Regions from separate parts of the Kitasatospora sp. NPDC059803 genome, predicted to be linked through region 1. Evidence: predicted binding sites of a transcription regulator. Region 1 holds the regulator's gene; the other holds the start of a gene.
What was found. The regulator HspR, encoded in region 1, represses chaperone genes until heat shock. The targets are predictions, from matches to a motif close to TTGAGNNNNNNNNNCTCAA.

Region 1 (5,312 bases):
AGGCGGGTGCCGTGATGCACGGGCGCGGCACCGGGCGGCCCGACCAGGCCGCACACGACCTGTACCTGCGCATCCTCCGGCACGGCGGCTGGATCGACCGGGCCGAGGTGGCCGACGCCGACCGGCCGGCCCTGGAACACCTGCTCGCGCTCGGGCTGCTGCTCGCCCGGCCCGAATCCGACGTCTGCACCGCCGTCAACCCGCGTACGGTCGGCGACCGGATCAGTGCCGAGCTCCGGGCCGAAGGCACCCGGCTACTGGTCCAGGCCGCGCAACTCCCGCAGGCCCTCGACGACCTGACCAAGGCCTACGACACGGCCCCGCGCCCGACCGACCGCGCCGGTACGGTGCATCACGTCCAGGGCCTCGGCGCGGTCATCCGGCGATTCGCCGAGGTGGAGGCGGACTGCCGCCAGGAGATCCTCGTCGCCCAGCCCGGCCGGCCCCGCCACGCCCACCAGTTGGAGGACGCCCTGGAACGGATCGGCCGGTTCTGCGGCCGGGGCGGCCGGATCCGGGTGATCTACGCACCCGGCGCCGTCCGGGACCAGGCGACCGCCGACCACACCGCCCGCGGCACCGAACTGGGCGCCCGCTTCCGGGTCCTGGCCGAGCCGTTCCGCCACCTGCACATCTTCGACCGCCGGATCGCCGTGCTCCAGTCCGCCGACGACCTCCGGAGCGCGACCTTCATCGAGGATCCGGCGACCGTCGACCATTTCCTGGCCGTGTTCGAACGGGACTGGGCCCGCTCCGGCCGCCTCCTCTGGAACCCCGACCAGGCGTCCGCTCCCGAGTCGACGGCCCACGAGCAGGTCGGCCGGCTCCTCGCCCAGGGCCTCACCCAGCGCGCCATCGCCGGCCGCCTCGGTCTCAGCGAGCGGACGGTGGCCGGCCACATCGCCCGGCTGCGCGAACTGCACGACGCGGAGACGCTGTTCCAGCTGGGCTGGCAGCTGCGGGGAGCCCGGACGGGGGAGCCCGATGGGTGAGCGCTGGTCAGCCGGTGGCGGCGCTGGTCGGCCAGTAGCCGGCCCGGCCGACGACGGGGGGCTGCTGCCGGGGGACGTTGAACTGCTCACCGGGGGCGGTCCAGAAGCCCTCGCGCAGGGACAGCGCCATGCCGGCCCAGTCGAGCGCGGTCTCCACGGTGTGGTTGAGGGCCTCCTGCGACCAGGTGTCGTCGAAGACCAGCGGCAGAACGGGGGCGACCTGCTCGATGGTGGCGATCAGCGGGTTGTGCGTGATGGCCTCGTCGACGAGGAGGACGATCGGCTTCCGCAGCGCCGACGCCCACCCCAGCTCCAGGCTCACCCCGGCCGACAGCGGCGCCCCGACGTAGGCGAACACGAGGTCCGCGGACTGCAGGGCCCGGAAGTCGGACGGCACCCGGGGCTCCGGCGCCTGCCCGGCGACGGTCCAGGCATCACTGTGGTGCGCGCTGTACACGGCGGCACCGCTGCGGAGCAGGGTGGTGCGGAGCGTCGTCAGCCGCGTCCGGCTGGCGAGCGTCACCACACTGTCCGCGGGCCCGGTCAGCCGCATCAGCGGCGCGGCCAGGAACACACGCGCACGCCGGCCCTCGGGGGTCTGTCCGGCGTGCTCTCGCAGGTAGGGCTCACTCATTGTCGACTCCGGGGATAGGTGCCAACCAGGCCGATCGCCCCGTTGGGTGGTGACTATCGGAATGCTGCTGTGCATTCGTTGTGGTCGAAACGAACTAGTCATGGACATGTTGTTTGTGGTGTCCCCGTCTTCCCCCTCCCGCGAGAGGGGTTGGGGAGTGCACTGATCGTCTCTGTCGACCGTCGCCACCGTCCACAGAGCCGTGGTGTCATCTCGATGCCTGGCAGAGAGATGACGCACTGGGGTAGCAGGCCCCCTGGCTTCCGGCATGGGCTTGCGGCATTATGTGGCAGGTTGTTCGAAACAATGGCTGGGTACCCGCGCCAAGTCTTAAACAAAGAGAGGGGGCACCATGTCTCGGATACGCCGGGTGGTGCGATTTGTCCTGGTTCCAGTCGTTGTGGGTCTGGCGCTTTTCATCGGGAGCGGTTCGAGCCCGGCTGACGACACGATCTGGAACATCGGGGTTTCCCACGATGCGGCAGCGCCTCAGACCATGGCGCTGGCCAATGACACGATCTGGAACTGAGACCGCCGCGACGCTTGGTCAGTGATAGCTGTCGGAGTCGGTCGGAATGCTGTTCCGGGCCAATGCGTACCCGAGTTGGAACAGCGACTCGACATTGTGCTCGTCGCGCATCTCGGCCAGGTGCCGCGCGAGCGTCCGTTCGCTGATGCCGAGTCTGCGGGCGATCACCCGGTGGTTCACGCCTTCGAGCATGAGGTCGATGATCGTCTGCCGCATCCCGGAGACCACCTGCTGCGGAACGGCGCGCGCGCCGTCGAAGTCCAGCGCCCGGCTCCAGTTCCGCTCGAAGATCTCGCTGATCAGGTAGCTGATGACGGCCCGGTCGTGCACGAAGGCGGCCAGATTGAGGTCCTCGGCGATGGGGATGACCGCGATTCGGCGATCGATGACGATCAATCGCGTGTAGGGCTCCTCCAGCGTCCGGAACCGTCCGCCGGCCTTGGTTATCGTGGCCACGTACTCCCTGGTGGGAGCGTGGTACCGGGTGCTCGGGTGGTAGATCGTCCTGAGCGTGATGCCCAGGCGGAGGGCTTCGAGGTCGCGGGCGAGGATGCCGGTGAGCGCCTCGGACGGGCGCGGCCCGCCGGGTTGGGCGGCGAGGATCTCCTCCGAGGCGCTGGCGACGATCTGCTGCACCCGCTGGTTGATCAGCACCTTTCCCCGCACGTACTCGATCGCGCCGCCGGCCTGCTCCGGTGAGTGGTAGGCGGCCGTCAGGTCGTGGAGATCGGTGGCGAGGGCCGACGCGCGGGTGAGCAGGTCGAGTGCCTGGCGCTGCCAGGTCACGGAGAGGCTCTCGGACAGCTGCTGAGGGTCGACCGCGACGAGGACACCGGGTTCGTCGGTGTCGGCGACCAGAAGGCCTATCGCCACCAACTCCTCCTGGGCCCCGCCCGCCTTGGCGAGGTCGGAGTCCTTCGGAAACCGCCCGTTCTCGCGGATGACCGCCAGATACAGCTCCCGCGCTTCTTTCGAGAGGACGGAGGGCCCAATCGCGGCGGTACCGGGCTGTTCTCGTCCACTCATCTGCGGGCTCCTTGCCGTGGCCGTGTCTGCACTACCTGCCGGGCACCAATACCGGAATCGCAGTGCAGCATGCCAGATCGGGTGGCATCGGTGAGGGCGGCCAGATTTGTTCGACAGCACTCTCTCACCACGATCAAGCCGCCGGCACCCCCCGGGCGGAGGGGAGCCGGCGGCCGGAGGTGTTCAGCCAAGTCTCAGCGCTTGGGGCGCCAGACGACCAGGGCGCTGGACTGGGTGGGCGGCTGGTAGGGGACGAGGTCGCGGCGGTAGGAGGCGTGGACGGCGGCCTCGCGCTGCTGGAGGGCGCTGGTGGCGCCGTCGAGGGAGTCGACCAGTTCGCCGATGCGGGACTGGAGCGCGGTGACCTGGTTCTCCAGCTCGATGATCCGCTTGATGCCGGCCAGGTTGATGCCCTCGTCCTGGGAGAGCCGCTGGACCTCGCGCAACTGCTGGATGTCGCGCGCGGAGTAGCGGCGGCCCCGGCCGGCGGTGCGGTCGGGGCTGACCAGACCGAGGCGGTCGTACTGGCGGAGGGTCTGCGGGTGCAGGCCGGAGAGCTCGGCGGCGACGGAGATGACGTACACCGGGGTGTCCTCGGTGAGGACGTACTGCGGCGGGGCGGTGGGCCGCCGGGTGCGGCGGCCGTCGCCCGGCAGGCCGTCGCCGACGCCGACGCCGGGCAGGCCTTCACCGATGCCGGGGCCGATGGGACTGTTGGGGATCATCTGGTCGTCACGCTCCCTTCGCCGCCCGGAACAGGGCGGCTCGCGGGTCGTCGGAGGCGGTGGCCTCGCGGTACTGCTCCAGGGCGTTCAGCGCGTCCCCGGTGATGTGCCGCGGCACCACGACCTCGACGGTGACGAGGAGGTCGCCGCGGGTGCCGTCCTTGCGGGTGGCGCCCTTGCCGCGGGCGCGCATGGTGAGGCCGTTGGCGCTGCCGGGGGGCAGCTTCAGCTTCACGGCCGGCCCGTTCAGCGTGGGCACCTCGATGGTGGCGCCGAGGGTGGCTTCGGGGAAGGTGACGGGGACGGTGACGGTGAGGTTGTCCCCCTTGCGCCCGAAGACGGGGTGCGGGTCGACGTGCACGGTGACGTAGAGGTCGCCGGGCTGTCCGCCGCGTTCGCCCTGGGCGCCCTTGCCCTTGAGCCGGATGCGCTGGGCGTCCTGGACGCCGGCCGGGATGCGGACCTGCATGGTGTGGGCGGAGCTGGCCCGGCCGCTGCCGTGGCAGTCGACGCACGGGTCGTCGACGATCATGCCGCGCCCGCGGCAGTCCTTGCACGGCTCGGAGAGCGCGAACGCGCCCTGGCCGCGGCTGACGGTGCCGGCGCCGACGCAGGTCGGGCAGACCCGCGGGGTGGTGCCGGACTTGGCGCCGGTGCCGTTGCAGGTGCGGCAGGGGGCCTGGCTGGTCATCCGCAGCGGGACGGTCGCACCGTCGACGGCCTCGTCGAAGGCGAGGGTCACCTCGGTCTCGACGTCGGCGCCGCGCCGGGGCTGGGCCTGCCGGCCGCCGCTGCGGTTGAAGAGTCCGCCGAAGACGTCGCCGAGCCCGCCGCTGCCGGTGTTCTGGCTGCCGCTGAAGAGGTCGCCGAAGTCGAAGCTGTAGCTGCCGTTGCCCTGGCCGGGGCCGCCGGCCCGGAAGCCGCCGTTGGCGAAGAGGCTGCGGGCCTCGTCGTACTCCTTGCGGCGCTTCTCGTCGGACAGGACGTCGTAGGCCTCGGAGATGTCCTTGAAGCGGTCCTCGGCCTTGGCGTCGCCCTTGTTGGCGTCCGGGTGGAACTCGCGCGCGAGCTTGCGGTAGGTCTTCTTGATCTCGGCGGCGGTGGCGTCCTTGGGCACGCCGAGGACCTTGTAGTAGTCCTTCTCCACGTAGTCCTTGCCACTCATGCGTCCACCTCGCTCCGCTCGGCAGCCGCTCCGCGCAACACGCGCCTTTCAACGATTCGCTCGCTGCGCTTGCTCATAGCTGCCGCCACCTCCCGATGTCCATCCTCGCTGCGCTGTCAACAGCCGCTCCACCGGGCGCTGTTGACAGCGCGCGGGGGGGGTGGGCGGGCCGGCCGGCCCGCGGCGCCCGCGGGCGGGACGCCAACCGCCTCCGCGACCCGGACAGCGCGCTCACCCACGG
Region 2 (5,312 bases), on a different contig from region 1:
CCGGCGCGAGGCCGGTCTGCCGCCTACTGTATTTCCTCCCAACGGGCGGACACTCAGGCGGCCGTGCGATTGGCACCACTCCCCTACGGGTCCCGCCCCGGATCCACCCCCGGTCCGGCCCATCCCGGCCCCCCAAAAGCCCGGCCCGGCGGGCGCTCTCGCGGCGACCACCGGGCCGGGCAGTTGTAGCAGAACTGTCGAACAGAGGACGCTACGCGTCCACCGTCGCAGGCTCCTCGGCGCCGGCCGGCGGGGTCGCCTTCACCGAGTCGAGCAGCAGCTGGGCGACGTCGACCACCTTCAGGTGCTCCTTGGCGGCGCCCTCGTTCTTCTTGCCGTTGACCGAGTCGGAGAGCATCACCAGGCAGAACGGGCAGGCGGTGGAGACGATGTCCGGGTTGAGGGACAGCGCCTCGTCCACGCGCTCGGTGTTGATCCGCTTGCCGATGCGCTCCTCCATCCACATCCGGGCACCGCCGGCGCCGCAGCAGAAGCCGCGCTCCTTGTGCCGGTGCATCTCCTGCTGGCGCAGACCGGGGACCTTGTCCATGATCTCGCGCGGCGGGCTGTAGACCTTGTTGTGGCGGCCCAGGTAGCAGGGGTCGTGGTAGGTGATCAGGCCTTCGACCGGGTTGACCGGGACGAGCTTGCCCTCGTCGATCAGGTGCTGCAGCAGCTGGGTGTGGTGGATGACCTCGAAGTGGCCGCCCAGCTGCGGGTACTCGTTGGCGATGGTGTTGAAGCAGTGCGGGCAGGTGGCGACGATCCGCTTGACCGGCGCGTCCTCCAGGGCCGCGTTCAGCGTCTCGACGTTCTGCGCGCCGAGCATCTGGAAGAGGAACTCGTTGCCCAGCCGGCGGGCGGAGTCACCGGTGCAGGACTCCTCCTTGCCGAGGATGGCGAACTTCACGCCCGCGGTGTGCAGCAGTTCGGCGAAGGCCTTGGTGGTCTTCTTGGCGCGGTCCTCCAGGGCGCCGGCGCAGCCGACCCAGTAGAGGTACTCGACCTCGGCGGGGTCGATGTCCTCGCCGATCACCGGCACCTCGATGCCGGTCTCCTTCTTGAGCTCCTTGACCCAGTCCAGGCGGGCCTTGGTGGCCATGCCCCACGGGTTGCCCTTGTTCTCCAGGTTCTTGAGCATCGTCCCGGCCTCGGTCGGGAACGAGGACTCGATCATCACCTGGTAGCGGCGCATGTCGACGATGTGGTCGATGTGCTCGATGTCCACCGGGCACTGCTCGACGCAGGCGCCGCAGGTGGTGCAGGACCACAGGACGTCCGGGTCGATGACGCCGTTCTCCTCCGCGGTGCCGATCAGCGGGCGCTCGGCCTCGGCCAGGGCGGCCGCCGGGACGTCCTTGAGCTGCTCGGCGGTGGCCTTCTCCTCGCCCTCCATGTCCTTGCCGCCACCGGCCAGCAGGTAGGGCGCCTTGCCGAAGGCGTGCTCGCGCAGGCTCATGATCAGCAGCTTCGGCGAGAGCGGCTTGCCGGTGTTCCAGGCCGGGCACTGCGACTGGCAGCGGCCGCACTCGGTGCAGGTGGAGAAGTCGAGGATGCCCTTCCAGGAGAAGTGCTCGACCTGGGAGACGCCGAAGACGGCGTCGTCGGCCGGGTCCTCGAAGTCGATCGGCTGGCCGCCGCTGGTCATCGGGCGCAGGGCGCCGAGCGCGGTGCCGCCGTCCTCCTCGCGCTTGAAGTAGATGTTGAAGAAGCCGAGGAAGCGGTGCCAGGCCACGCCCATCGAGGGGTTGATGCCGATGGTGGTCGCCCACGCGAACGAGATGCAGATCTTCAGCATCGCGAAGAGGTAGATCAGGTTCTCCAGCGTGCCGTGCGACAGGCCGCTGAGGGCGGAGACCAGCGGGTACGACACCAGGTGCTCGGGCCCGTACGAGTCGACGCCGTTGAGGGCGCCCTCCAGGGCGCGCAGCATCAGGATGCACAGGCCGATGCCGAGGATCGTGTACTCGACGTAGAAGGCCTGCCAGGCGATCGAGCCGGCGAAGCGGGACTTGCGGCCGGACCGGGACGGCAGGCTGAGCAGCCGGATCACGATCAGCGTCGCGATGCCCAGCGTGGTGAGGGTGCCGACGAGCTCGACGAAGAGCTGCCAGAGCATCCAGTGGCCGATGATCGGCAGCGCGAACTCGGCGTCGAAGAGCTGGCCGAAGGCGTTGACGATGGTCAGCACCAGGCTGAAGAAGCCGACGGCGACGAACCAGTGGGCGATGCCCACGATCCCCCAGCGGTTCATCCGGGTGTGGCCGATGAACTCGACCGCGACGGTCCTCACCCGCTGGGCGGGCCGGCCGAAGCGGGTGGGGTCCGGCTGGCCGGTCCGCACCACTTTGTAGATGTACAGCGCCGCACGGGCGGCGAGCGCGGTGCCGATCACGAATGTGACCAGCGAGATGACGATCGCTGCTAGCTGCATCGGCTCTCCGTCTCCTGCGGCTTGCTGTTGAGCGGTCTTTGAACGGTCTTGCGTGGAACGAATTGTACTCGTCGGTAACTTGCCGGGCCGACGGCCCGGACATTACCGCCCGCCACCAGTCCTCCAGAAGGTTCCCAAGCTATGGCGGCAGTCACGTGGCACCACACGCGCCACGGCCAGGACCACGGCCACGACCGAGGCCACGGGAAGTCGCCGCGGCCGCGGGAAGCGGACCGCTCAGCAAAGTTGAGCGGCGGCGACTCATCCCTGTTGACGGCACCCACCCGGTCGTGCATCCTTGAGCCTGTAAAGCTCAACTCTTCCGTGGAGGTATTTACGATGGCACGCGCGGTCGGCATCGACCTCGGTACGACGAACTCGGTCGTCAGCGTTCTGGAGGGTGGCGAGCCCACCGTCATCACGAACGCCGAGGGCGCGCGGACCACGCCGTCCGTCGTCGCTTTCGCGAAGAACGGCGAGGTCCTGGTCGGCGAGGTGGCCAAGCGTCAGGCGGTCACCAACGTCGACCGCACCATCCGCTCGGTCAAGCGCCACATGGGCACCGGGTGGAAGATCAACCTGGACGGCAAGGACTTCAACCCGCAGCAGATCAGCGCCTTCGTGCTGCAGAAGCTGAAGCGGGACGCCGAGGCCTACCTGGGTGAGACCGTCACCGACGCCGTCATCACCGTCCCGGCGTACTTCTCCGACTCCGAGCGCCAGGCCACCAAGGAGGCCGGTGAGATCGCGGGCCTCAACGTCCTGCGCATCGTCAACGAGCCGACCGCGGCCGCCCTGGCCTACGGCCTCGACAAGGACGACCAGACCATTCTGGTCTTCGACCTCGGCGGCGGCACCTTCGACGTCTCCCTGCTGGAGATCGGCGACGGGGTCGTCGAGGTGAAGGCCACCAACGGTGACAACCACCTCGGTGGTGACGACTGGGACCAGAAGGTCGTCGACCACCTGGTCAAGGTCTTCCAGGCCGGCCACGGCGTCGACCTGTCCAAGGACAAGATGGCCCTGCAGCGTCTGCGCGAGGCCGCCGAGAAGGCCAAGATCGAGCTGTCCTCGTCCTCCGAGACCTCGATCAACCTGCCCTACATCACGGCCTCCGCCGAGGGCCCGCTGCACCTGGACGAGAAGCTCACCCGCGCCCAGTTCCAGCAGCTCACCTCCGACCTGCTGGAGCGCTGCAAGGTCCCGTTCCACAACGTGATCAAGGACGCCGGCATCTCGCTCTCCGAGATCGACCACGTCGTCCTGGTCGGCGGCTCGACCCGTATGCCCGCCGTCGCCGAGCTCGTCCGCGAGCTGACCGGCGGCAAGGACGCCAACAAGGGCGTCAACCCGGACGAGGTCGTCGCCATCGGCGCCGCGCTCCAGGCCGGTGTCCTCAAGGGCGAGGTCAAGGACGTCCTGCTGCTCGACGTCACCCCGCTGTCCCTCGGCATCGAGACCAAGGGCGGCATCATGACCAAGCTGATCGAGCGCAACACCACGATCCCGACCAAGCGCTCCGAGATCTTCACCACGGCCGAGGACAACCAGCCGTCCGTGCAGATCCAGGTCTACCAGGGCGAGCGCGAGATCGCGGCGTACAACAAGAAGCTGGGCATGTTCGAGCTGACCGGCCTGCCGCCGGCGCCGCGCGGCCTGCCGCAGATCGAGGTCACCTTCGACATCGACGCCAACGGCATCATGCACGTCGGCGCGAAGGACCTCGGCACCGGCAAGGAGCAGAAGATGACCGTCACCGGCGGCTCCGCGCTGCCGAAGGACGACATCGAGCGCATGATGCGCGAGGCCGAGCAGTACGCGGAGGAGGACCACAAGCGCCGCGAGTCCGTCGAGACCCGCAACTCCGCCGAGCAGCTCGTCTACTCGACCGAGAAGTTCATCGCGGACAACACCGACAAGCTCCCCGCCGACGTCAAGGCCGAGGTCGAGACCGCCATCGGCGAGCTCAAGGAGGCCCTGAAGGGCGAGGACATCGCGAAGATCCGCGAAGCCTCGGAGAAGGTCTCCACCACCGCGCAGAAGCTCGGCCAGGCGCTGTACGCCAACGCCGACGCCGCCGCCCCGGCCGGCGAGTCCGCCCAGGCCAAGGACGACGACGTCGTCGACGCCGAGATCGTGGACGACGAGAAGCCCAAGGGCGGTGCGGCATGACGGACAAGCCGCAGGGCGGCAAGCCCGGCGACGACTCCGCCGCCGACGAGGCTGTGATCAAGGCCGCCGAGGAGGCCGCCGCAGCCGGCGCCGCCGACTCCGGCTCCGGTGCTGGCTCCGACGAACTCGCCACTGCCAAGCGGGAGTCGGCCGAGCGCACCGCCGACCTGCAGCGTCTGCAGGCCGAGTACCAGAACTACCGCAAGCGGGTCGAGCGCGACCGGCTGACGGTCCGCGAGATCGCGGTCTCCAACATCCTGGAGTCCCTGATCCCGGTGCTCGACGACATCGGCCGCGCCCGCGAGCACGGCGAGGTCACCGGCGGCTTCAAGTCCGTCGCCGAGTCCCTGGAGACGGTCGTCGCCAAGCTGGGCCTCCAGCAGTTCGGCAAGGAGGGCGAGCCCTTCGACCCGACCATGCACGAGGCGCTGATGCACAGCTACTCCTCGGACGTCACCGAGGACACCTGCGTGCAGATCCTCCAGCCCGGCTACCGCATCGGCGAGCGGATCATCCGCCCCGCCATGGTCGCCGTCGCGGAGCCCCAGCCGGGCACCCAGACCACGGCCGCGCCCGACGGCGAGGCGAAGTCCGGGGACGCGGACAAGTCCGACGGTGGTTCGGACAGCTGACAACCTGTGACAGCTGACAACCAGTGCGCTGGGGGGGGGGTAGCCCGCCCCAAAAACCGGCGCCGGCCGCCGCC

Region 2: the regulator HspR is predicted to act here: its motif matches at 2,733-2,751, upstream of dnaK (molecular chaperone DnaK).

The regions. Positions count from the first base shown of each region.
Region 1 is NZ_JBHWIJ010000008.1:64,163-69,474, forward strand. It holds gene ACFV6I_RS02635 (LuxR C-terminal-related transcriptional regulator) at 1-15, shown strand, start outside; gene ACFV6I_RS02640 (LuxR C-terminal-related transcriptional regulator) at 15-992, shown strand; gene ACFV6I_RS02645 (hypothetical protein) at 1,000-1,626, opposite strand; gene ACFV6I_RS02650 (helix-turn-helix domain-containing protein) at 2,174-3,181, opposite strand; gene ACFV6I_RS02655 (heat shock protein transcriptional repressor HspR) at 3,376-3,906, opposite strand; gene dnaJ (molecular chaperone DnaJ) at 3,914-5,071, opposite strand; partial or broken gene ACFV6I_RS02665 (hypothetical protein) at 5,167-5,312, shown strand, end outside.
Region 2 is NZ_JBHWIJ010000005.1:65,422-70,733, forward strand. It holds gene ACFV6I_RS01785 ((Fe-S)-binding protein) at 212-2,434, opposite strand; gene dnaK (molecular chaperone DnaK) at 2,774-4,606, shown strand; gene grpE (nucleotide exchange factor GrpE) at 4,603-5,238, shown strand.